One region of the Streptomyces sp. CA-146814 genome, then DNA from elsewhere that is predicted to be linked to it. Evidence: riboswitches for the same ligand, from Rfam matches in the RefSeq annotation. Region 1 holds a riboswitch; each other region holds the start of a gene.
What was found. A riboswitch is a leader RNA that binds a small molecule or an ion and turns the genes downstream of it on or off. The one in region 1 is predicted to bind cobalamin.
Positions count from the first base shown of each region.

Region 1 (7,846 bases):
GACCTGCGGCTCGATGCACTCGTACACACCGGCGATCGAGGCGATCGTGGCGGTCGGCGCGATGGCGAGCAGCAGCGAGTTGCGCATACCGGTCTTCGCGACCCGGGCGCGCAGCGCGTCCCAGCGCTCCGGCCAGTTCAGCTCGGTGTCGTAGTGGTCGGGGTGCAGCACACCGCGCGCGGCACGCGTCTCCGACCACGCGGGCAGCGGGCCCGAGCGCTCGGCGAGGTCGCAGGACGCCTCGTACGCGGCCAGCATGATGCGCTCGGAGATCTTCGTCGAGAGCGCGCGGGCCTGCGGCGAGTCGAACGGCAGGCGCAGCTGGAAGAAGACGTCCTGGAGGCCCATCGCGCCCAGACCGACCGGCCGCCAGAGGGAGTTGGAGTTCCCGGCCTGCTCGGTCGGGTAGAAGTTGATGTCGACGACCCGGTCGAGGAAGGTCACGGCCGTACGGACCGTGGAGTCCAGGCGCTCCCAGTCGATCGAGCCGTTCGCCACGAAGGCGCCCAGGTTGACCGAGCCGAGGTTGCAGACGGCCGTCTCGCCGTCGTTGGTGACCTCCAGGATCTCCGTGCACAGGTTCGAGGAGTGCACGACCCGGCCCGGCTCGGCGGTCTGGTTCGCGGTCCGGTTGGAGGCGTCCTTGAACGTCATCCAGCCCTGGCCGGTCTGCGCGAGGGTCCGCATCATCCGGCCGTACAGCTCACGCGCCGGCATCGTCTTGCGGGCCAGGCCCTTGGCCTCGGCCGCGCGGTAGGCCGCGTCGAACTCGTCGCCCCACAGGTCCACCAGCTCGGGCACCTCGGCGGGCGAGAAGAGCGACCACTCGGTGTCCGCGTCGACCCGGCGCATGAACTCGTCCGGGATCCAGTGCGCCAGGTTCAGGTTGTGCGTACGCCGCTGGTCCTCACCGGTGTTGTCGCGGAGCTCCAGGAACTCCTCGATGTCCGCGTGCCAGGTCTCCAGGTAGACCGCCGCAGCGCCCTTGCGCCGGCCGCCCTGGTTCACCGCCGCCACCGAGGCGTCCAGCGTCTTCAGGAACGGCACGATGCCGTTGGAGTGCCCGTTGGTACCCCGGATCAGCGAACCACGGGCGCGGATACGGGAGTAGGAGAGGCCGATGCCGCCCGCGTGCTTCGAGAGGCGCGCCACCTGGTGGTAGCGGTCGTAGATCGAGTCCAGCTCGTCCTTGGGCGAGTCCAGCAGGTAGCAGGAGGACATCTGCGGGTGCCGGGTGCCGGAGTTGAAGAGCGTGGGGGAGGAGGGGAGGTAGTCCAGCTTGCTCATCAGCCCGTAGAGCGCGGCGACCTCGTCCAGCGCCCGCACCGACTCGTCCTCGGCCAGACCGGCGGCCACGCGCAGCATGAAGTGCTGCGGGGTCTCGATGACCTGGCGGGTGATCGGGTGGCGCAGCAGGTAGCGGCTGTGCAGCGTACGGAGACCGAAGTAGCCGAACCGGTCGTCCGCGCCCTCCGCCAGCGTCCGCTCCACCAGCGCGTCCAGCGCCTTCGCGTGCAGCTCCACGAAGGCGGCCGTGCGGTCCGCGATCAGCCCCTCGCGGTGGCCCACGGCGACCGAGGCGGAGAAGGACGTGGCGCCCTGGCCCGCGGCCTCGTCGGCGATCGTACGGGTCAGCAGCCGGGCGGCGAGTTTGGAGTACGCCGGGTCCTCGGAGATCAGCCCCGCCGCCGCCTCGGTGGCCAGCGAGCGCAGCTCGGCCTCGTCGGAGCGGGCGTTGCGCCCGCGCAGCGCGGAGGCGGCGACCCGTCCGGGGTCGGTGTCGGGCAGATCGACGGTGAGGTCGGTGAGGGTCCGCAACAGGGCGGTCCCGGGTCCGTCGTTCGTGCCTTCGCCGGACGTGGTGGAGGCAGCGGATTCGGTGGCTGAAACCGGATCGGCGGGCGCGATGGTCACTGGGCTTTCCCTCGCTCGGCTGGGGGCCGGCGGCGAGCGGGGAAACCGGGCAGCACGATGCCCTTCAGGGCAGCACTGCTACGGCGTCCACCGGCCCATCCGCGAGGCCCGGACGTCTGGCGTCCGGTTCGGTCGAGCCGGACGCGCTGTCGACAGGTCTTCGGACTTCGGGTGTGCAAAGCACACTGATCACACCGTTGCGGGACAGTTCCGGATTCGCACCGGATTCCCCTGCGGCGACAGCGAGGTCGAGCATACATGTGGGGGCCGCCAGATGCTGCGGCCCCCACATGTTGTGTCGCGTCGATTTCATAAGCCCCTCAGGAGGCCGCCTCCAGCTCCAGCCGGAAGGTCATGAGGCGCAGGCCCGGCACCGGCTCCCAGTCCCGCTCAGGGGTCCGCAGAAAGCCGAGCCGACGGTAGATCCTATGGGCCGGGAGCATGGCCGGCTGCGTCGACAGCACCAGCCCCCGAACGCCTTCGGCGGACCGGGCCCGCTCGACGCACGCCCGTACGAGCGCCTCTCCCACGCCCCGTCCGCGCCCCGCGCGGGCCACGGCCAGCATCCGGAACTCGGCCTCGTCCGGACCGGAGATATCGCGCCACGGCGTGCCGGGAGCGGCATACGTCACACCACCGAGCACCACCCCGTCCGCGTCGAGCGCCACGAGCACCTCGGCCTCGGCCGCCCGCTGCTCCACCGCCCGCAGTTTCAGGAGGTACGGATCCTGCGGGCCGTCCAGCAGACCGTCACCGAGATACGCCTCGGCGATGATCCCGCCGAGCACGGCGTACTCGGCGGGCTCCGCCACTCTGATCGTCAGATCCATCAGCCACTCGCTCCCACCTCGTTGTCCGGCGCGCCGTCGCCCACCGGCGGCAGGTCGCCGCGCTCGACCGGCTGCTGCCCGGAGCCGTCCCCGGCGGGCGGCAGCACCCGGTCCAATTCGTGGTCGTCGGCGCGGTGGGCGGCCAGCGCCGCCGACCGCAGCGTCGCCCGGTCCACCTGCTCGCGCGCCCCGCTCACCGTGATCACGAGGCCGCCCTGCTCCTGGGCGTACGCGTGGTCCGACTCCGTGGCGCGGTACCACTGTTCGCCGTCCCGCTCGCACGTCACCAGGGCCTCCTGACCGCCGGCGGGCGCGGAGCCGTCCGTACAGTCGGCCACGGCGTGCGGGCGGCGCTCCACCGACAGCTGGAACATCCCGCCGTCCGGCGCGGTGTAGGAGCTGCCGAACCCGTCGTCACCGAGCACCCCGACCGACTGGCGCGCCAAGGCGTAGCCCGCGGCCTCGGTCACCCACACATGCTCCGCGACGAGCTGCACGGCGCTCGCCCGCGCCTCCAGCTCCGCCCGGTCGGGCGCCGGTTCGGCCGAGGAGCTCCGGTCCGCCGGCGACTTCGAGCCGGGCGCCGGCACGGTGCCGCAGCCCGTCGCCGCCGCCAGGGTCAGGGCCAGTGTCACGGTCAGGAGGAGGGGCCGGAGCCGGGGCGACCGGGAGCGCGATGTCATGGGCACATCCTTTCGTACGGTCACGGCTCCGCGCACCCGGGAAATCGAGCGGCGGCCGGGCGCGTCCACGGACGGCAGAAGGGGCCGCCGCGCCCCTGGGAGGGGTGCGGCGGCCCCGATCGGCCGACGGTGGTCAGCAGCAGCGGAAGCCCTCGCGGGGGTCCGCCTCGCGGGCGTCCGTGCGGCTGCGCTCGAAGGCGCGGCGGGTCATCACCGGCGCGTCCGGATCGTGCGACCGGGCGTGCGCCACGTAGCGGTCGTACGTCGCCTCGCCGGTCATCTCACGGACGTACCAGCGGATCCGCCCGGCCACCCGCCGTACGTCCGCGAGAGTCATGTCCGGCTCCGCACGCCGGGGGCCGTCACGCCCGGCTCCGTCACGCCCGGCTCCGTACGGTCCGCGCGGCTCATGTCCGGTTCCCCGTCGCCGCGGCCTCCTCCTTGCGCAGGCCGCCCTCGGGGCCGACACCGGCGGCGGCCAGTTCGGCCTTCTCCTCCTTGGTGGCGATGAGCGAGGCCGGGGCGACGAACTTGGACTGGACGAACGGCGTCTCGTGGAGCTTGACGCTCTCCGGGTCGCGGATGGCCTTATAGCAGACCCGGCCGGCGTCCACGAGCACCACGATGATGAGGATCGCGAAGAGCGCGCAGAGCACGCCGTCGACGGTGGAGTTGGTGACGACGGTCCGCATGTCGTCCATGGACTTGGCCGGGGCCAGCACCTCGCCCGCGTCGATGCCCGCCTGGTACTTGTCGCGCTGCGCGAAGAAGCCCACCTTCACGTCCGGCGAGAAGATCTTCTGCCAGCTCGCGGTAAGGGTGACCGCCACGTCCCAGGCGAGCGGTACGGCGGTGACCCAGGCCCACTTCAGGCGGCCGGACTTGACCAGCAGCGTGGTGCAGACGGCCAGCGCGACGGCGGCCAGCAGCTGGTTGGCGATGCCGAAGAGCGGGAAGAGCTGGTTGATGCCGCCCAGCGGGTCGTGCACACCGACCCAGAGGAAGTAGCCCCAGCCGCCGACCACGACGGCGCTGGCGAACCAGACACCGGGCTTCCAGCTGACCTCGCGGAACGGCTTGTAGGCGTTGCCCAGCATGTCCTGGAGCATGAAGCGCCCGACGCGGGTGCCGGCGTCCACGGTGGTGAGGATGAAGAGGGCCTCGAACATGATGGCGAAGTGGTACCAGAACGCCTTCATCGCCGTTCCGCCGATCACCGCGGAGAAGATCTCCGCCATGCCGAGCGCGAACGTGGGCGCGCCACCGGTCCGCGAGAGCAGGCTCGCCTCCTCGACGTCCTTGGCGGCCTGGGCCAGGGCGTCCGGAGTGATGGTGAAGCCGAAGTTGGCGACGGCCTGCGAGGCGGACTGGACGCTGTCGCCGATCACGCCGACGGGCGCGTTGATGGCGAAGTAGAGGCCGGGGTCGATGATGCAGGCCGCGATCATCGCCATGATCGCGACGAACGACTCGACCAGCATCGCGCCGTAGCCGATCACGCGGATCTGCGTCTCCTTCTGGACCATCTTCGGCGTGGTGCCGGAGGAGACCAGGGAGTGGAAGCCGGAGAGCGCGCCGCAGGCGATGGTGATGAAGACGAACGGGAACATCGAGCCGGCGAAGACCGGGCCCGAGCCGCTGGTGGCGAAGTCGGTGACCGCCGGCATCTTCAGCGTCGGCAGCGCGACGATGACGCCGAGGGCCAGCAGCGCGATCGTGCCGACCTTCATGAAGGTGGAGAGGTAGTCGCGCGGCGCCAGCAGCAGCCACACGGGGAGCACGGAGGCGAGGAACCCGTACACGATCATCCAGATGACGAGCGTGCCCGGCTCCAGCGTGAAGAAGTCCGCCCACGACGACTCGGCGACCCAGCCGCCCGCGACGATCGCGAGGAGCAGCAGCGCGACGCCGATGAGGGAGACCTCACTGACCTTGCCCGGCCGCAGGATGCGCAGATACACGCCCATGAAGAGGGCGATCGGGATCGTCATGCCGATCGAGAAGACGCCCCACGGCGAGTGCGCGAGCGCGTTCACGATGACCAGGGCGAGGACCGCGAGCAGGATGATCATGATGATGAAGACCGCGATCAGTGCGGCGATCCCGCCGACCGGCCCTATCTCGTCCCGGGCCATCTGGCCGAGCGAACGGCCGTTGCGGCGGGTGGAGAAGAACAGCGTCACCATGTCCTGGACGGCACCGGCGAAGATGACGCCGACGACGAGCCAGATCGTGCCCGGCAGGTACCCCATCTGCGCGGCGAGCACCGGGCCGACCAGCGGGCCCGCGCCCGCGATGGCGGCGAAGTGGTGGCCGAACAGGACGCGGCGGTCGGTGGGGTGGAAGTCGACACCGTTGTCCAGGAGTTCGGCCGGTGTCGCGCGGTTCTTGTCCGCCTTCAGGACCCGGTTGGCGATGAACCGGGAGTAGAAGCGGTACGCGATGGCGTACGAGCCCAGCGCCGCCGCCAGCATCCAGGCGGCGGAGACCTCCTCACCCCGCGAGAGCGCGAGGGTGGCCCAGCCGATCGCGCCGACCAGGGCCACCAGGCTCCAGACGACGATGGACTTCGGGGTCAGCGCCCGCCGTCCCGGTGCTTGTGGAACCGGTGGTGCTGGTGTGGGCGATTCCGGCATGTCGATCCGTCCCCTCGCGTGATCACTGTCGTAACGTGCGCGAAATCTAAGGTGGTACGGCCGCGCTCCGGAACCCCTGTCCGCATACCGGTCGCATATCACCGATGTCTCCACCGAAGTTCCGCAGTAAGGACACGGACGGCGGGCTGGTTCGGTTCACCCGATCCGGGGCCTTCGCGGATGACCGAAAACAGGCGGTGGCCCGAGGAGAAGATCCCCGGGCCACCGCCTGCTCGTACGTCGTGCTTGCTCTGTTTGTACGCCGTGCTCGCTCAGTCGGTCGGCCGCTTCAGGCGGGCCACGAACTTGTACCGGTCGCCCCGGTACACGGATCGCACCCACTCCACGGGTTCGCCCTGGCCATCGATCGAATGGCGGGAGAGCATCAGCATCGGCAGCCCCACGTCCGTCCCCAGCAGACCCGCCTCGCGCGGCGTGGCCAGCGAGGTCTCGATGGTCTCCTCGGCCTCGGCGAGGCGGACGTCGTACACCTCGGCGAGCGCGGTGTAGAGCGAGGTGTACTTCACCAGCGAACGGCGCAGCGCCGGGAAGCGTTTGGCCGAAAGGTGCGTGGTCTCGATCGCCATCGGCTCACCGCTGGCGAGCCGCAGCCGCTCGATGCGCAGCACCCGTCCGCCCGTCGAGATGTCCAGCAGGCCGGCGAGCGTGTCGTCCGCCGTGACATAGCCGATGTCGAGCAGCTGGGACGTCGGCTCCAGGCCCTGGGCGCGCATGTCCTCGGTGTACGAGGTCAGCTGGAGCGCCTGCGAGACCTTGGGTTTGGCGACGAACGTCCCCTTGCCCTGGATCCGTTCGAGCCGGCCCTCCACGACCAGCTCCTGCAGGGCCTGGCGCACGGTGGTGCGCGAGGTGTCGAACTCGGCCGCCAGGGTGCGTTCGGGCGGCACCGGGGTGCCGGGCGGCAAGGTATCGGTCATGTCGAGGAGATGCCGCTTGAGCCGGTAGTACTTCGGTACGCGCGCGGTGCGCGTACCGTTGCCGGTCTCGCTCCCCGAACTGCCCCCGTCGGCACCCATGGCCCGCCTCTCCGACGCTTGCGTTGCTGCCGTCACCGGCTCCTCCGTCTGTCGCGGCTCACATGGTGGCACGGTCCGGTCACGGGTCGTCGCCCTCCCTTAGGTGTCGGTCCTATAACGGACGCGAGTGCACTTCTTATACACCCTTGACACCCCTAAAGGTCTAGGCCAAGCTCCCGGTACTGGTCTAAACCATTAAAGACCAGGTCCAGCCCCAGCAGAACTCGTCGAATGTCTTCGCGGTGGGTGGGGTTGCAGCATCCCTGAGGAGGGTTTGACGTGAAGCGCAAGCTCATCGCGGCTATCGGTGTCGCGGGCATGTTGGTTTCGGTCGCGGCGTGTGGTTCGGGCGACGGAGAGTCGTCCGCGGAGCCCAAGGACCGCAAGGAAACCCTGACCGTCTGGCTCATGGGCGAGGCCCGCTCGACCTGGCCGGAGCTGGTCAAGGACACCAACGCCGAGTTCAAGAAGAAGTACCCGAACGTCACGGTCAAGGTTCAGTACCAGCAGTGGGCCGACAAGGTCAAGAAGCTTGACACCTCCCTCGGTGGCGACAAATTCCCGGACGTTGTCGAACTCGGCAACACCGAGACCATGCAGTACATCCTGAATGGTGCACTCGGGGAAATCGACCCCGAGAAGTACGAGAACTCGGACACCTGGATCAAGGGTCTGAAGGACACCTGCACCTTCGAAGGCAAGACGTACTGCGTTCCTTACTACGCCAGTGCCCGTCTGGCCGTCTA
Region 1 is NZ_CP192068.1:5,437,797-5,445,642, forward strand. It holds gene ACQP09_RS24505 (ribonucleoside-diphosphate reductase subunit alpha) at 1-1,914, opposite strand, end outside; cobalamin riboswitch at 2,049-2,170, opposite strand; gene ACQP09_RS24510 (GNAT family N-acetyltransferase) at 2,235-2,744, opposite strand; gene ACQP09_RS24515 (hypothetical protein) at 2,744-3,427, opposite strand; gene ACQP09_RS24520 (YbdD/YjiX family protein) at 3,561-3,764, opposite strand; gene ACQP09_RS24525 (carbon starvation CstA family protein) at 3,835-6,063, opposite strand; gene ACQP09_RS24530 (GntR family transcriptional regulator) at 6,336-7,100, opposite strand; gene ACQP09_RS24535 (extracellular solute-binding protein) at 7,380-7,846, shown strand, end outside.

Region 2 (7,846 bases), 2.8 Mb from region 1:
GGCTCACGGGCAGGCTGCGGGCGGGGGACAGATCGCGCTCTTGAGCCTGCACAGGTCGACGTGCAGCCGCGCGACGAGCAGCGTGCCCGGCGTCCTGTTGCTCACGTCATGGGGAACCATGCGGGCATCGTATCGATTCCCCGTCCGGAAACCCGAGTGTGATCCCACATCGTGGATGGTGAGTGACCGTTATATGGACAGAGCGGGGCGGCCGGGGCCCTCCGGGACGTAGACCACCGTGGGCGCGCCCGTCTTCGGGTGGGTGCTGACCTCGGCTGCTACGCCGTAGACCTCGCTCAGCAGTTCCGCCGTGAGGACCTCCTCCGGGGTGCCGGAGGCGACGGTGCGGCCGTCCTTGAGGACGTACAGGCGGTCGCAGTAGTACGCGGCGAGGTTGAGGTCGTGCAGGGCCAGCAGGTTGGTGGTGCCGAGGCCCCGGACCAGGGAGAGGATCTCCAGCTGGTAGCGGATGTCCAGGTGGTTGGTCGGCTCGTCCAGGACGACGAGCGCGGGCTGCTGGACCAGCGCGCGGGCGACCAGGGCGCGTTGGCGTTCGCCGCCGGAGAGGGAGGCGAACGTACGGGGTTCGAGTGCGGCGATCCCGACCCGGTCGAGGGCCTCGGTGACCAGGGCGGTGTCGGCGGCGTTGTCGGCCTCCCAGAACCGCTTGTGCGGGGCGCGGCCCATCGCGACGACCTGGCCGACGGTGAGTTCGAAGCCCGCGTGGCTCTCCTGCGGGACGGTGGCGATGCGCTGGGCGCGGGCCTTCACGGGGAGGGTGGCGAGGTCGTCGCCGTCGAGGAGGACGCGGCCGTGGGTGGGGCGCAGGGTGCCGTAGACGCAGCGCAGGAGCGTGGTCTTGCCGCTGCCGTTGGGGCCGACCAGGCCGACGGTCTCGCCGTCGGCGGCGATGAGGTCGACCGCGTCGACCAGATGGCGGCCTTCGCCGGTCCCGTACGAGAGTGCCTCGGTGCGCAGGGTGGTCACGGGCGGGCTCCCTCGGGCGTACGTACGGGGGTCATGCGGGTGCTCCCGGCAGGAGTGGGCCTCATGCCGGCGCTCCTTCCGGCCGGCGGCGCAGCATCCACAGGAAGAACGGGCCGCCGGTGAGGGCCGTGAGCACGCCCACCGGGATGTCCTGCGGGGCCGCGAGCGTCCGGGCGGCCAGGTCGGCGAGGACCAGGAACACCGCGCCGCCGAGCGCGACCACCGGCAGCAGCGCGCGGTGCGAGGCGCCGACCGCCATCCGGGCCATGTGCGGGACCATCAGGCCGACGAAGCCGATCGCTCCGCTGTACGCGACGAGCGCGCCGGTCATCAGCGAGGCGAGCACGAAGACGGCGGCCCGGAAGCGGGCGGTGTCCAGGCCGAGGACGGTCGCGCCCTCCTCCCCCACCAGGAGCAGGTCGAGCGGCCGGGCGAGGGTCAGGAGTACGGCCGTACCGGCGATCAGCGTGATCGTCGGCAGCGCGAGCATGTCCCAGCGGGCCGCGCCGAGGCCGCCGAGCGTCCAGTAGAGGACTTCCTGGAGGTGGTCGGCGCGGGCGGAGGTGACCAGGATCAGGCTGGTGAGCGCGGAGAGGATGTAGGAGACGGCGACTCCGGCGAGGACGAGCCGGTTGGTGGTGAGGCCTCCCCCGCCGCGCGCCAGCGTGTAGACGAGGAGCAGCGAGAGCAGCGCGCCCGCGAAGGCCGCGGCCGGGATCGTGACGGTGGTGGCGAGGGTGGCGCCGATGCCGAGGACGATCACCAGGACCGCGCCGGTGGAGGCGCCGGAGGAGACGCCGAGGAGGAACGGGTCGGCGAGCTGGTTCCGTACGAGCGCCTGGAGGACCGTGCCGATGACGGCCAGTCCGGCGCCGACGACGATGCCGAGCAGGACCCGGGGCAGCCGGACGTCCAGGACGATCGTGCGGAACGGGCTCGCCTCCGCCCGGCCGGTCAGGATGTCGATGACCTGGCCGGGCGGGATGCGGACGGAGCCGAGGGCGAGGGCGGCGACCGCGGCGGCTGCGAGGAGGGCGGCGAGGACGCCGACGACCAGGGTGTAGCGGAGCAGCCGCCGCGGTGCGGAGGTGCGGCAGGTCACGAGGTGGTGGCCGCCGGGTGGAGCTGGGCCGCGAGCTTCTCGACGGCGGCGGGGACGCGCACGCCGAGGACCGCGTCGGAGAGCGGCATCACCGCGAAGCGCTTGTTCTTGATGGCCGGGACGTCGGCGAGGGCCGGGTCGTCGAGGAGGCGCTTCTTCTTCTGGGCGACGGTGGTGGAGCCGTAGTCGTAGATCACGATCGCCTCGGGCTTGCGGGCGACCACGTTCTCCCAGGAGGCGTCGCCGAAGGACTTGTCGAGGTCGGCGAAGATGTTGGTGCCGCCGGCGCGCTTGATCAGCTCGTTGCCGATGCCCTTGCCGCCCGCGGTGAACGCGGTCTTGTCGCCGCTGTCGTAGACGAAGACGGGGAGCGGCTTCAGCTCGGCCAGCTTCTTCGCGGTCGCCGCGTTGTCGGCCTCGGCCTGCTTGATCCAGGCCTCGGCGCGGTCGGTGACGCCGAAGGTGCGGCCGACCTCGCGGATCTCCTCGTAGAGGGTCTCCATCGGGGTGTCGGCCTTGGCGCAGCTCTCGGTGTTGAGCCGGGTCTCGATGCCGGACTTCTTGAACGCCTCGCGGCCGCGGCCGTCGCCCGCTGTGAAGGCGCTGCTGTAGCCGCCGTAGACGAAGTCCGGGTTGGTGGCGAGGACCTGCTCGTAGGAGGGGTACTCCTTGGCGATCACCGGGACGGAGGCGTAGTCCTTCGCGTACTTCGGCAGCACCTGGTCGTCGAGGTAGGCGGTGCCGACGAGGGACTTGGTGAGGCCGAGCTCCAGCATGATCTCGGTGACGTGCTGGTTCATGGTGACCACGCGCTTCGGCGGGGCCTTGTACGTGGTGGTGACACCGCAGTTGGTGACGGTGTACGGGAAGCCATCGCTCTTCGCCGCGGCCTTGTCCCCGGTGGGCTCGTCGCCCTCGGGGGTGGAGCAGGCGGTGAGGGCGAGCGGAAGCAGCACGGCGGCGGCTATGAGCGCGGGGGTGCGCCGGGACATGGCGGGGCCTCTCCGGGGGATTTCCGCGTCCCCTGGTCGATGCGGAGAAGGCAGCGGGCCAGTTCCTGGCTTCCGGGCCGCCGTCCGCGTACGGAGTCCGTACGGGAAGGGGCCTGGTCACAGTGGCGGGACCGTGCCGGATTCGCACCGGCTTCCTGGTTCCCGCTGCCTTGTGTTCGGGTCTGGGGTGCAGTGTGCCAGACCCGTCCGGCGGGTCGGCGGGGCCCCCGGAGGGCGCGCTACCGCTCAGTACGCCGCGACGACCTGCACGTCTTCCTCGGTGATCGCGCCGTCCACGATGCGGTACGAGCGGAACTGGAAGGGGCCGGAGCCGTCGGTGTCGGCGGTGGAGACCAGGACGTAGTGGGCGCCGGGCTCGTTGGCGTACGTGACGTCGGTGCGGGAGGGGTAGGCCTCCGTCGCGGTGTGCGAGTGGTAGATGATCACGGGCTCCTCGTCGCGGTCGTCCATCTCGCGGTACAGCTTGAGGAGGTCGCCGGAGTCGAACTCGTAGAACGTGGGCGAGCGGGCGGCGTTGAGCATCGGGATGAAGCGCTCGGGGCGCCCGGTCCCGGCCGGTCCCGCCACCACGCCGCACGCCTCGTCGGGGTGGTCGGCGCGGGCGTGGGCGACGATCTGGTCGTGGAGCGCCTGGGTGATGGTCAGCATGGCGCCAGGATAGGCATGCGGGCCCTCGCGTACCGGTGGGTGGTACGGGAGGGCCCGCATGGTGGACGCCGGGGCCGTGGGGGGAGGGTGAGCGGCCGGGGCGTCCGGGAGGAGGGCCGGTCGTGGGCCCGGGGTCGCCGGGCCCGCCCTCGGGGTCGAAGGGGTGGGCCGTGGTCGTCGGCCCGCCCTCGCGGTCGGTGCTGGGTGAAGCCTGGGTCAGCGCTTGGCGAAGGCGGTGTTCTCCGGGTCGCGCGACTTGAGCACCAGGTAGGAGACGCCGAGGACGAGCGCCCAGAGCGGGGCGCAGTAGAGCGAGATCCTGGCCTCCGTGTCGACCGCCATCATCACGATGACCATGCCGATGAAGGCGAGCGCGAACCAGCTGGTGTACGGGGCTCCCGGCGCCTTGAACGAGGACTGCGGGACCACGCCCTGGTCGGCGAGGCGGCGGTAGCGGATCTGGCTGATCAGGATCATGATCCAGGCCCACATGCCGGAGATGGTCGCGAAGGAGACGACGTAGTTGAACGCCTCGCCCGGCCACTGGTAGTTGATCCAGACGCCGACGAGCATCAGGGCCGCGGAGAAGGTGGTGCCGACGAGCGGCAGGCCGTTCTTCGTCAGCCTGGTGAAGGCGCGCGGGCCCTGTCCGTTCATGGCCAGGTCGCGGAGCATACGGCCGGTGGAGTACATGCCGGAGTTGCAGGAGGAGAGCGCCGCGGTCAGGACGACGAAGTTGACGATGGCGGCGCCGATGCCGAGCCCCATCTCCTCGAAGGCCTTCACGAACGGCGAGACGCCCGGCTTGAAGGTGGACCACGGGACGACCGACAGGATCATGATCAGCGCGCCGACGTAGAAGACGGCGATGCGCCACGGCACGGTGTTGATGGCCTTGGGCAGCACGGTCTTCGGGTCCTTGGACTCCCCTGCCGTGACGCCGACGAGTTCGACCGCGAGGAAGGCGAACATGACGATCTGGAGCGTCATCAGCATGCCGCCGACGCCGTTCGGGAAGAACCCGCCGTCGTTCCAGAGGTTGGAGACGGTCGCGGTGTCGCCCGCGTCGGAGAAGCCGAGGGTCAGGACGCCGGCGCAGATGAGGATCATGCCGACGATCGCGGTGACCTTGACCATGGAGAACCAGAACTCCAGCTCACCGAAGAGCTTCACGGAGATCAGGTTGGCGCCGTAGAGAATGACGGTGAAGACGAGCGCGGACAGCCACTGCGGAATGTCCCACCAGTACGTCATATAGGTGGCGGCGGCGGTGACTTCGGTGATTCCGGTGACGACCCAGAACAGCCAGTACGTCCAGCCGGTGACGAATCCGAAGAAGGGCCCGATGAATTCGCGGGCGTACTCCGAGAAGGAGCCGGAGACCGGCCGGTACATGAGGAGTTCGCCCAGCGCCCGCATGATGAAGAAGATGACCAGGCCCGCGAGGACGTAGGCCAGGATGAGGCTGGGTCCGGCCCGGTCGATCGCCTTGCCCGCGCCGAGGAAGAGCCCGGTACCGATGGCTCCGCCGATGGCGATCATCTGGATCTGACGGGCGCCCAGACCCCGCTGGTACCCCTCGCCACCGGTCTCGGCCTCGCCGGCTTCCGCGCCGGGCCTTCCCTTGTCGGCCTGTCCCTCGTCGACCTGTGCCGATGTCATGTGTGGTGCGCCTTTCTCCACGCCGATCCGCGCCGTCAAGGCTGCGGATCAGGTCCTGATCCCCCCGGATATGGATGGAGTGCCACCGGCGTTCGGCCGGCTTGTGGCGACCCCGGGAACAGGGGTGGCGTCCCCGGGCGATCGTGAAGATTTATCACGGACGTCACAGAACACCATGGGACATTCTGTGGCGCACCCCACAGATAAAAGCGGACAAGAAACTCCATCCACCACGAATGGCGCTTATGTCTTGGCGGGATCATTACCCGGATCTGAGCGTCCGTTGAGCGAACACGGACGCCTCGCCGATCGCGGCCGGGGGATTACGGCATCGGTGTCCGGGGATTACGGCATCAGTGTCTCGACGAGCGTTTCCTGGAGCGCGCCGAGCCAGAGGTAGGCCATCACCATCGGCTTGCGCGGGTCGCTGTCCGGGAGCCCGTAGAGCGAACCGTCCTCGCCCTCGTCCTCGTCGGAGACCTCCAGCCGGGTGCCGATGGTGAGGCGCAGGTCGTTGAGCGAGCCGAGCCAGGAGCGGCACTCCACGGCGGTGAGGGTGAGGACGGCTCCGCCGTCGCCGACGGGCGTCAGGGCGTCGAGCGTCCGGACGACCGCGAGGGCGTCCTCGCGCTTGCGGGAGCGCAGGTCGTTCTCGGTGAAGCGGCGGAACTCGGCGGACAGCTCCCGCAGCTCCTCCTCCGACTTCTCCTCGGGGGCCGAGCCGTCCGGGCCGCCGTACGCGTCCGGGAAGAGGCGGGCCAGGGCCGGGTCCGACGGCGGTTTGCTGGGGCCCTCGGCGAAGAGTGCGGCGAGCGGGTCCTCGCCGTCGGCGGGTTCGTCGCCCGGGCCGATCAGTTCGAGCAGCTGTACGGCGAGGGAGCGCAGGATCGAGATCTCGACCTCGTCGAGCGCGACGGCCGCGCCGCCGCCGGGGGTGGCCTCGAAATGGCCGGCCATGGATTCTCCGATGGTGGGTCGTACGGGGCGGGGGGTGCGTACGGCGGCGAGGCCGCTAGTTGCGGTCCTGGGTGAGGGTGGCCCACAGTCCGTAGCCGTGCATGGCCTGGACGTCGCGCTCCATCTCCTCGCGGCTCCCGCTGGAGACGACGGCGCGGCCCTTCTGGTGCACGTCGAGCATGAGCTTGTGGGCCTTGTCCTTGGAGTAGCCGAAGTAGGCCTGGAAGACGTAGGTCACGTAGCTCATGAGGTTGACCGGGTCGTTGTGGACGAGCGTCACCCACGGGACGTCCGGTTCGGGGACCGCGAAGGTCTCCTCGGCGGATTCAGGACGTTCGATCTCTACGGGGGTAGCAACGCTCACCTGTCCCATGCTGCCACCCGGGCGGGCCCGGCGCACAAACGGACCCCACATCTCGTCACTTTGACGAATAGGGGGTAGCATCCCAGCCATGAACTCAGCGGACCTCGGGCGACGGGTCGGCGTTCCGTCGACCGCGCTCTTCACCGACCAGTACGAGCTGACCATGGTGCAGGCGGCCCTCAAGGCGGGCACCGCCGGCCGGCACTCCGTCTTCGAGGCGTTCACCCGCCGGCTGCCCGAGGGGCGGCGGTACGGGGTCGTCGCGGGCACCGGGCGGGTGCTGGACGCGGTGGAGAACTTCCACTTCGACGACGAGATGATCGGCTTCCTGCGCCAGCAGCGGATCGTGGACGAGCCGACGCTCGAATGGCTGGCCGGATACCGCTTCAGCGGCGACATCTGGGGCTACCCGGAGGGCGAGGTGTACTTCCCGGGCTCGCCGATCCTGCGGGTGGAAGGCTCCTTCGCGGAGTGCGTGCTGCTGGAGACGGTGATCCTCTCCATCCTCAACCACGACTCCGCGATCGCGGCGGCCGCCTCACGCATGTCGGCGGCGGCCGGTGGGCGGCGGCTGATCGAGATGGGGGCGCGGCGGACGCACGAGCTGTCGGCGGTGGCCTCGGCGCGTGCGGCGTACGTCGGCGGGTTCGACGCCACCTCGGACCTGGCGGCCGGCTTCCGGTACGGGATCCCGACGGTCGGCACCAGCGCGCACGCCTTCACGCTGCTGCACGACACCGAGCGGGACGCGTTCCGGGCGCAGGTGGACTCGCTGGGGCGCGGGACGACGCTGCTGGTGGACACGTACGACGTGACCGAGGCGGTGCGGGCGGCGGTGGAGATCGCGGGGCCGAAGCTCGGTGCCGTACGGATCGACTCCGGGGACCTGCTGCTGGTCGCGCACCGGGTGCGGCAGCAGCTGGACGAGCTGGGGGCGACGGGCACGAAGATCGTGGTGACCTCGGACCTGGACGAGTACGCGATCGCCTCGCTGGCGGCGGCGCCGGTGGACGCGTACGGGGTCGGGACGCAGCTGGTCACCGGGAGCGGGCACCCCACGTGCTCGATGGTCTACAAGCTGGTGGCGCGGGCCGGTGGGGCGGCCGGTGCGGA
Region 2 is NZ_CP192068.1:2,601,363-2,609,208, forward strand. It holds gene ACQP09_RS11500 (putative leader peptide) at 4-120, opposite strand; gene ACQP09_RS11505 (ABC transporter ATP-binding protein) at 190-987, opposite strand; gene ACQP09_RS11510 (FecCD family ABC transporter permease) at 1,049-2,089, opposite strand; gene ACQP09_RS11515 (ABC transporter substrate-binding protein) at 2,086-3,081, opposite strand; cobalamin riboswitch at 3,121-3,298, opposite strand; gene ACQP09_RS11520 (Mov34/MPN/PAD-1 family protein) at 3,328-3,750, opposite strand; gene ACQP09_RS11525 (amino acid permease) at 3,967-5,412, opposite strand; gene ACQP09_RS11530 (DUF2017 domain-containing protein) at 5,758-6,369, opposite strand; gene clpS (ATP-dependent Clp protease adapter ClpS) at 6,425-6,742, opposite strand; gene ACQP09_RS11540 (nicotinate phosphoribosyltransferase) at 6,822-7,846, shown strand, end outside.
Region 2: linked by a shared signal. The riboswitch ahead of ACQP09_RS11515 (ABC transporter substrate-binding protein) and the one ahead of ACQP09_RS24505 (ribonucleoside-diphosphate reductase subunit alpha) in region 1 are both predicted to bind cobalamin.

Region 3 (7,846 bases), 1.5 Mb from region 1:
CGCCCCGGCCCGCCCCCGGCGCTGTCGCGCGCCCCGCTCCTGGCATGATCGGCCGACATGAGCGACGCACCACGCCACATCCTCGTCATCGGCATGGGAGCCGGCGACCCCGACCACCTGACCCTCGCCGCGATCAAGGCCATGCGCCGGGCGCAGGTCTTCTTCGTGCTCGGCAAGGGCCGGGAGAAGGAGTCCCTGACCCGGCTGCGGCGGGACATCCTGGCCGAGCACCTGGACGGTCCCTACCGGGTCGTCGAGGCCGAGGACCCCTGGCGGGACCGCACCCAGGACGACCGGGGCCGCTACACCACGGCGGTCCACGACTGGCGCCACCGCCGCGCCGACATCTGCGAACGCCTGATCATCGAGGAGCTGGCGCCGGGGGAGTGCGGGGCGTTCCTGGTGTGGGGCGACCCGTCCCTGTACGACAGCACGCTCGCGATCCTGGAGGACATCCAGGCCCGTGGCACGGTGGAATTCGGCCATGAGGTGGTCCCCGGGATCAGCAGCGTCTCGGCGCTCGCCGCCCGCCACCGCACCTCGCTGAACCAGGTCGGCCGCCCCGTCCACATCACCCCGGGCCGACGCCTCGCCGAGGGGTTCCCGGACGACGACGGCGACATCGTGGTCATGCTCGACGGCCACGAGAGCTTCACCCATCTGACGGGCCGGGGCCTGTGGATCTACTGGGGCGCCTACATCGGCACCCCGGACGAGCTCCTGGTCTCCGGACCGCTCGACGAGGTCGCCGAACGGATCAGCCGCGTGCGCGCCGAGGCCCGCGAACGGCACGGCTGGATCATGGACACCTACCTGCTGCGCCACCGGCCGGAGGGCGCCCAGGGTACGGAGAGCCCAGGCGGCACGGACAGCTGACGGGCCCCGGCCCGCGAGCGGGGGCCCGGACAGGTGGGCGGGTGACGTGACACAGGGCGGCGGGTCGCGTCGAGGCGCGAGCGGCCGCCGCACCTCGCCGTCGTACCCGGCCGGAGGTCAGCTCCGGGACTCGTGCGCCCGGATCACTCCCAGCCCGTGACCGAGGCTCGGGCACTCGGCGGTCAGGTCGTTGCCCCGCACCAGATAGTTGTGCACGCGCCCGTCGGTGGGCCGCTCGACGGCCCGGTACAGAGTGCCGTTCACCGTGATCGTCCAGTCGTCGCCGTCCTGGGCCCACCCGACTGTCTTCTTCATATAGCGCTTCCCTCGCTCGTCGCCGCCGCGGGTCGGCGGCCGTGTATTGGCAAGAAGAACGGCCTGTGACGCTCTGTGGTTCCGGTTCGCCTACGCCATTCGGTTACATCTGAGTCACCATGCCCCCACGACCTGACCGGAAGTCAGCGAACCGGAGAAGAACGGCGGAACGGGGTGCGCGGAGGGGAGCGGGGCTGCCCGGGGCCGGATCGTGCCAGGATGCCGGATCCGGTCCCGGGCAGTGATGCAGGAGCGCCCGCTCCGCGCCCCTGTGCTGACCATTCGGCGCCGCCTGCCGGGGCGGATTGGTGCGGGGGCCCTTCCGCTGCCCGACGTCACCCGTTCGGAGCCCGTCCGGGGCTCATCCGGCGTGCACTCGGTGCCCGTCCGGAGCCCGTGTCTCATATCACCGTCCGAAGAGTGAACAACGGTGTGCGCCCGGCGGCCGTCCGCTTAGGGTGGCCGGTGCAGCTGGTTCGCCCTGTCCGCCAGACAGGGTGTCGTAAGAGGGAACCCGGTGGGAATCCGGGACTGCCCCGCAGCGGTGAGCGGGAACGACCGCCGTCATACGCACTGGACCCGGCCGGGTCTGGGAAGCGACGGCCAGTAGGTATCTGCCCCGGCAGACGTGCCCGCGAGTCCGAAGACCTGCCCGTTGCCCGCACGCGACCGTTCGTGTGCGGAGTTCCCGGTGACCTCGTGGGCGGGTCGGCGTAACCGTCAGGCGGACGGACACGGTCAACGTGTCGTATTCCCGCCCGATTTCGTCACCCCTTCGCGTCCGCGTCCCGTCCCGGGAGCAGCTGGAGACATGCTCGCGAAGGAGAGTCACGTGACAGCGAAGCCCGCAGCCGCGGCAGCACGGGCCACCGTGTACGGCTACCCCCGCCAGGGTCGGAACCGTGAACTGAAGAAGGCCATCGAGGGCTACTGGAAGGGCCGCGTCGACGCGGACACCCTCCGCAGGACCGCCGCCGAACTGCGCGGGGGAACCTGGCAGCAGCTCGCCGAGGCCGGAGTCCACGAGGTGCCGACCGGTGACTTCTCGTACTACGACCACGTCCTGGACACCAGTGTCATGGTCGGCGCTGTCCCCGAGCGGCACCGCGAGGCGGTCGAAGCGGACGCCCTCGACGGCTACTTCGCCATGGCCCGTGGCACACAGGAGGTGGCGCCGCTGGAGATGACCAAGTGGTTCGACACCAACTATCACTACCTGGTGCCCGAGTTGGGCCCGGACACGGTGTTCACCGCCGACTCCGCCAAGCAGGTCGCCGAGTTGAAGGAAGCCCTCGCGCTCGGCCACACCCCGCGCCCGGTCCTCGTCGGGCCCGTCACCTACCTCCTGCTCGCCAAGGCGGCCCCCGGTGTCGCCGCCGACTTCGAGCCGCTGACCCTCCTCGACCGGCTCCTGCCCGTGTACGCCGAAGTCCTCGCCGACCTCCGGGCCGCGGGCGCCGAGTGGGTGCAGCTCGACGAGCCCGCCCTCGTCCAGGACCGCACCCCGGCCGAGCTGAACGCCGCCGCCCGCACCTACCGCGAGCTCGGCGGTCTCACCGACCGCTCCAAGCTGCTGGTCGCCTCCTACTTCGGGCGGCTCGGCGAGGCGCTGCCGGTGCTCGCCAAGTCGCCGGTGGAGGGGCTCGCGCTGGACTTCACCGAGTCGGGCGCAGGCAACCTCGCCGACCTCGCGGCGGCCGGCGGACTGCCCGGCAAGCGGCTGGTCGCGGGCGTCGTCAACGGCCGCAACATCTGGATCAACGACTACGAGAAGTCGCTCGCCACCCTCGGCACGCTCCTCGGCCTCGCGGACCACGTCGACGTCTCCGCCTCCTCCTCCCTCCTGCACGTCCCGCTCGACGCCCGGGCCGAGCAGGACATCGACCCGGAAGTCGCCCGCTGGCTCGCCTTCGCCCGGCAGAAGACCGAGGAGATCGTCGTCCTGGCGCGCGGCCTGACCGCCGGCACCGAGGCCATCACCGCCGAACTCGCCGCCAACCGGGCCGACCTGGCCTCCCGTACCGACGCCGTCATCACCCGCGACCCGGCCGTCCGGGCCCGTACGGCGGCCATCACCGAAGCCGACGGACGCCGCTCCCAGCCGTACGCCGAACGGACCCTCGCCCAGCGCGCCCACCTCGGTCTGCCGCTGCTGCCGACCACCACCATCGGCTCGTTCCCGCAGACCACCGAACTGCGCACCGCCCGCGCCGACCTGCGGGCCGGCCGGATCGACGAGGCCGGCTACGAGGAGCGCATCAAGGACGAGATCCGCGAGGTCCTCTCCTTCCAGGAGAAGGCCGGGATCGACGTCCTGGTCCACGGTGAGCCCGAACGCAACGACATGGTGCAGTACTTCGCCGAGCAGCTCACCGGCTATCTCGCCACCCAGCACGGCTGGGTCCAGTCGTACGGCACCCGCTACGTCCGGCCGCCGGTCCTCGCCGGGGACATCTCGCGCCCCGAGCCGATGACGGTGCGCTGGACGGCGTACGCGCAGTCGCTCACCCAGCGCCCGGTCAAGGGCATGCTCACCGGCCCGGTCACCATGCTCGCCTGGTCCTTCGTCCGCGACGACCAGCCGCTCGGCGAGACCGCCCGCCAAGTGGCGCTCGCCCTGCGGGACGAGGTCGACGACCTGGAGGCGAACGGCACTTCGGTGATCCAGGTCGACGAGCCGGCGCTGCGTGAGACGCTGCCGCTGCGGGCCGCCGAGCACGCGGCGTACCTGGAATGGGCTACGGAGTCCTTCCGGCTCGCCACCTCCGGCGTGCGGCCGGACACGCAGATCCACACGCACATGTGCTACGCGGAGTTCGGCGACATCGTCCAGGCCATCGACGACCTCGACGCCGACGTCATCAGCCTGGAGGCCGCCCGCTCGCACATGCAGGTCGCCCGCGAACTGGCCACCCACGGCTACCCGCGCGAGGCCGGACCCAGCGTCTACGACATCCACTCCCCGCGCATCCCCAGCACCGAGGAGGCAGCGGCCCTGCTGCGCAAGGGACTTGAGGCCATCCCGGCCGAGCGGCTGTGGGTGAACCCCGACTGCGGCCTGAAGACCCGCGGTTGGCCCGAGACCCGGGCCTCCCTGGAGAACCTGGTCGCCGCCGCGCGGGAGATCCGCGCGGAGCTGCCCACCGAAGCGGCGTGATCCGGCCCGGTACGGGAGCGGCCACCGCCGCTCCCGTACCGGCCTGAGCGGCCTCGACCCGGTTCGGGGGCAGGCCGGTTCGGAGACCCGGGCGGCCGGAGTGCGTTCTTCATCGGCGGAAGAGTTAGGTTAGCCTAACCAGCGAATCCCGGTGGTGGATCTTGCACTCCGATCGAAGGGCTTCGCCATGGAGCGTGCTCAGGACCTGCTGTCCGCCGAACTCCGCCTGGAGCGTGCGGTGTGAGTGCCGGTACGGGGGGCCTCCTCGCGGGCGGTGTCGACGGACCCGGCCACCTGCGTGCCCTCACCTCGGTCGTCCTGGACACGTTGGAGTCCGCCGCCCGCGCCCGAGGCGGGCCGCTGCCCGCCGGAGGCCCGGACGCCGTGGCCCGGCGGACCACCGCCCTGGCCGCCCCGGTGCTGCCCGAGGAGGGCATCGGGGCCGAGGCCGCGCTCGCGGACCTCGTACGAGCGGTGGCCGAGGGTGCCGCCGATCCGGCCGATCCCGCGTGCGTCGCCCATCTGCACTGCCCGCCGCTGGCCGTGGCGGTCGCGGCGGAGCTGGCCGGGGCGGCGCTCAACCCGTCGATGGACTCCTGGGACCAGGCGCCCGCGGCCGGAGTGATCGAGGAGCTGACCACGGCCGCCTTGGCCCGGCTCGTCCACCCGGACGCTCCCGCACCCGACGCGCTCATCACCAGCGGCGGCACCGAGTCCAACCTGGTCGCGCTGCTCCTCGCCCGCGAACGCGCGGCGCCCGCCCTTCTCCGGGTGGTGACCGGCGCCAACGCCCACCACAGCGTCCACCGCGCCGCCTGGATGCTCGGCCTGCCCGCCCCGACCCAGGTCGCCTGCCACGACGGCCGGATCGACCCCGCCGACCTCGACCGCGCCCTGGCCGGGCTCGGCGGCGGCCCGGTCCTGGTCGTCGCCACCGCCGGGACCACGGACGAGGGGCGCATCGACCCGCTTCCCGAGATCGCCGGCATCGTCGACCGGTACGGAGCCGAACTCCACGTGGACGCGGCGTACGGCGGGCCCCTGCTCTTCAGCGAGCACCTGGCGCCCCGGCTGGCGGGGCTCGATCGGGCGGTCTCCGTAACGTTCGACCTGCACAAACTCGGCTGGCAGCCGGTCGCCGCCGGAGTGCTGGCCGTCGCGGACACCGCCCTGCTCGCGCCGCTCTCCCTGCGCACCGACTACCTCAACGCCGACGACGACACCGAGGCCGGCCTCCCCGACCTGCTCGGCCGCTCGATCCGTACGACCCGGCGCCCCGACGCACTGAAGATCGCGGTCACCTTCCGGGCGCTCGGCCGCCGTGGACTGAGCGAACTGGTCGAGCGCTGCGTACGTACGGCGGAGGAGTTCGGCCGGGCCGTCGACGCCCGGCCCGCACTGCGCCGCCGGCCCGGCGCGATCGGGATCAGCACCGTGCTGTTCCGGCCGGTGGTGGCCGACGAGCTGGAAGCGGAGGCCGGGGACGCCGTCGTCGCCGAGGTCCGCCGCACGCTGCTCATGGACGGCCGGGCCGTCCTCGGACGAGCGGTGGCCGAGGACGGCGACGGGCGGTGCCGGCTCTGGCTGAAGGCCACGCTGCTGCACCCGGCCGCCGCGACGGCCGACCTGCTGCCGCTGCTCGACCTGGTGGAGGTGGCGGCTCGGCGGGCGGCGGCCGAAGAGAGCGGCCCCGGCGGTACCGACGCCCCGGCGGCGGAAAGGCTGTCGCCATGACGTTGCCGACGCGCACGAACCACGTGGGAGGAATCCGATGACGCCCGGACCGCGAACACCGCCCCTCGATCTGCTGGGGGTGGGCGCAGGGCCCTTCAACCTCTCGCTCGCCGCCCTCGCCGACGGCGTACCCGGCCTGCGCACCGCCTTCCACGAACAGCGCACTGCCTTCCACTGGCACCCGGGACTGCTCATCGAAGGAGCGACGCTCCAAGTCCCCTTCCTGGCCGACCTGGTGAGCCTGGTGGAGCCGACCAGCCCTTGGTGCTACCTCAATTACCTCAAGACGCGGCGCAGGCTCTTCCCGTTCTACTTCGCCGAGCGTTTCCACATCCACCGCTCCGACTTCGACAACTACCTGCGCTGGGTGAGCACCGAACTGCCCTCCACCCACTTCGGCCACCGCGTCGACGCCATCGCCTGGGACACGGGCGAGAGGACGTTCGCCGTCGACTTCACCCGGCTCGGCCCGGACGGCGAGAGCCTCGGGAGCGGGCTGACCCGCGCCCGTAACCTCGCGCTCGGTGTCGGCACCGCGCCGTACGTCCCCGAGCCGCTGAGGGCCCTGGCCGCCGACCCCGTACCGCTCGTCCTGCACTCCGCCGACTACCTCGCCCAGCGGGACCGGCTGCTCGCCGCCCGGCATGTCACGGTCGTCGGCTCGGGACAGTCGGGCGCCGAAGTCCTCTTGGATCTGCTGAGGTTGAGGCCGGAAGGGGCGGAAGGGCTGACCTGGCTCGCCCGTACCCCGGCCTTCGCGCCCATGGAGTACAGCAAGATCGGGCTGGAGCAGTTCACCCCGGACTACACCCGCTACTTCCACGGGCTCCCGCAGGCCACCCGGGACCGGCTGCTGCCCAGCCAGTGGCAGCTGTACAAGGGCGTCAGCGGGGACACGCTCGGGGACATCCACGACGAGCTGTACCGGCGCAGCCTCGGCGGTGACTGGCCCGATGTGACCCTCACCCCCGGCATCGAGGTCACCGGCGCCTCGGTCACGGGCGGCGGCCGCATCGAACTGGTCGTGGAACACGGCCAGCAGGAGACCCGGGGCCGGCTCGCCACGGACGCGGTGGTCCTCGCCACCGGCTACCGGGAGCGCCCGGTCGACACGCTGCTCGCCGCTCTGGATCCGTACATCGTCCGCGACGGTGCCGGACGGCCGCAGGTCGACGAGGCCCAACGGCTGGTCCTGGCACCGGAGATCGACGGCTCGGTCTTCGTGCAGAACGCGGAGCGGCACACGCACGGGGTCGGCGCGCCGGACCTGGGTCTGGCCGCCTGGCGTTCCGCCGTCATCATCAACGCGCTGACGGGCAAGGAGACTTACCCGCTGCCGGACCGGACCGCCTTCACCACGTTCGGACTTGGCGCGGCGGAGGAGCGGAGCGGGATGCCGGGGCGGATAGCGGAAGAGCGGCGGTGATACGGCTCCGGGCCGCGCGGTGGGTTCACCGTGCGGCCCGGAGCGGGGGTGTTGTGTCGGGGGTGGTCAGGCCTTGCGGGCGTTGACCTCGTCGGTGAGCTGGGGCACGACGGTGAAGAGGTCGCCGACGACGCCGTAGTCGACGAGGTCGAAGATCGGGGCCTCGGCGTCCTTGTTGATCGCGACGATCGTCTTCGAGGTCTGCATACCGGCCCGGTGCTGGATCGCACCGGAGATACCCGAGGCGATGTACAGCTGCGGCGAGACGGACTTACCCGTCTGGCCGACCTGGGAGGTGTGCGGGTACCAGCCCGCGTCGACCGCGGCACGCGAGGCAC
Region 3 is NZ_CP192068.1:6,913,874-6,921,719, forward strand. It holds gene cobF (precorrin-6A synthase (deacetylating)) at 58-876, shown strand; gene ACQP09_RS30550 (hypothetical protein) at 994-1,191, opposite strand; cobalamin riboswitch at 1,660-1,849, shown strand; gene metE (5-methyltetrahydropteroyltriglutamate--homocysteine S-methyltransferase) at 2,024-4,348, shown strand; gene ACQP09_RS30560 (pyridoxal phosphate-dependent decarboxylase family protein) at 4,589-6,082, shown strand; gene ACQP09_RS30565 (lysine N(6)-hydroxylase/L-ornithine N(5)-oxygenase family protein) at 6,120-7,508, shown strand; gene ACQP09_RS30570 (electron transfer flavoprotein subunit alpha/FixB family protein) at 7,575-7,846, opposite strand, start outside.
Region 3: linked by a shared signal. The riboswitch ahead of metE (5-methyltetrahydropteroyltriglutamate--homocysteine S-methyltransferase) and the one ahead of ACQP09_RS24505 (ribonucleoside-diphosphate reductase subunit alpha) in region 1 are both predicted to bind cobalamin.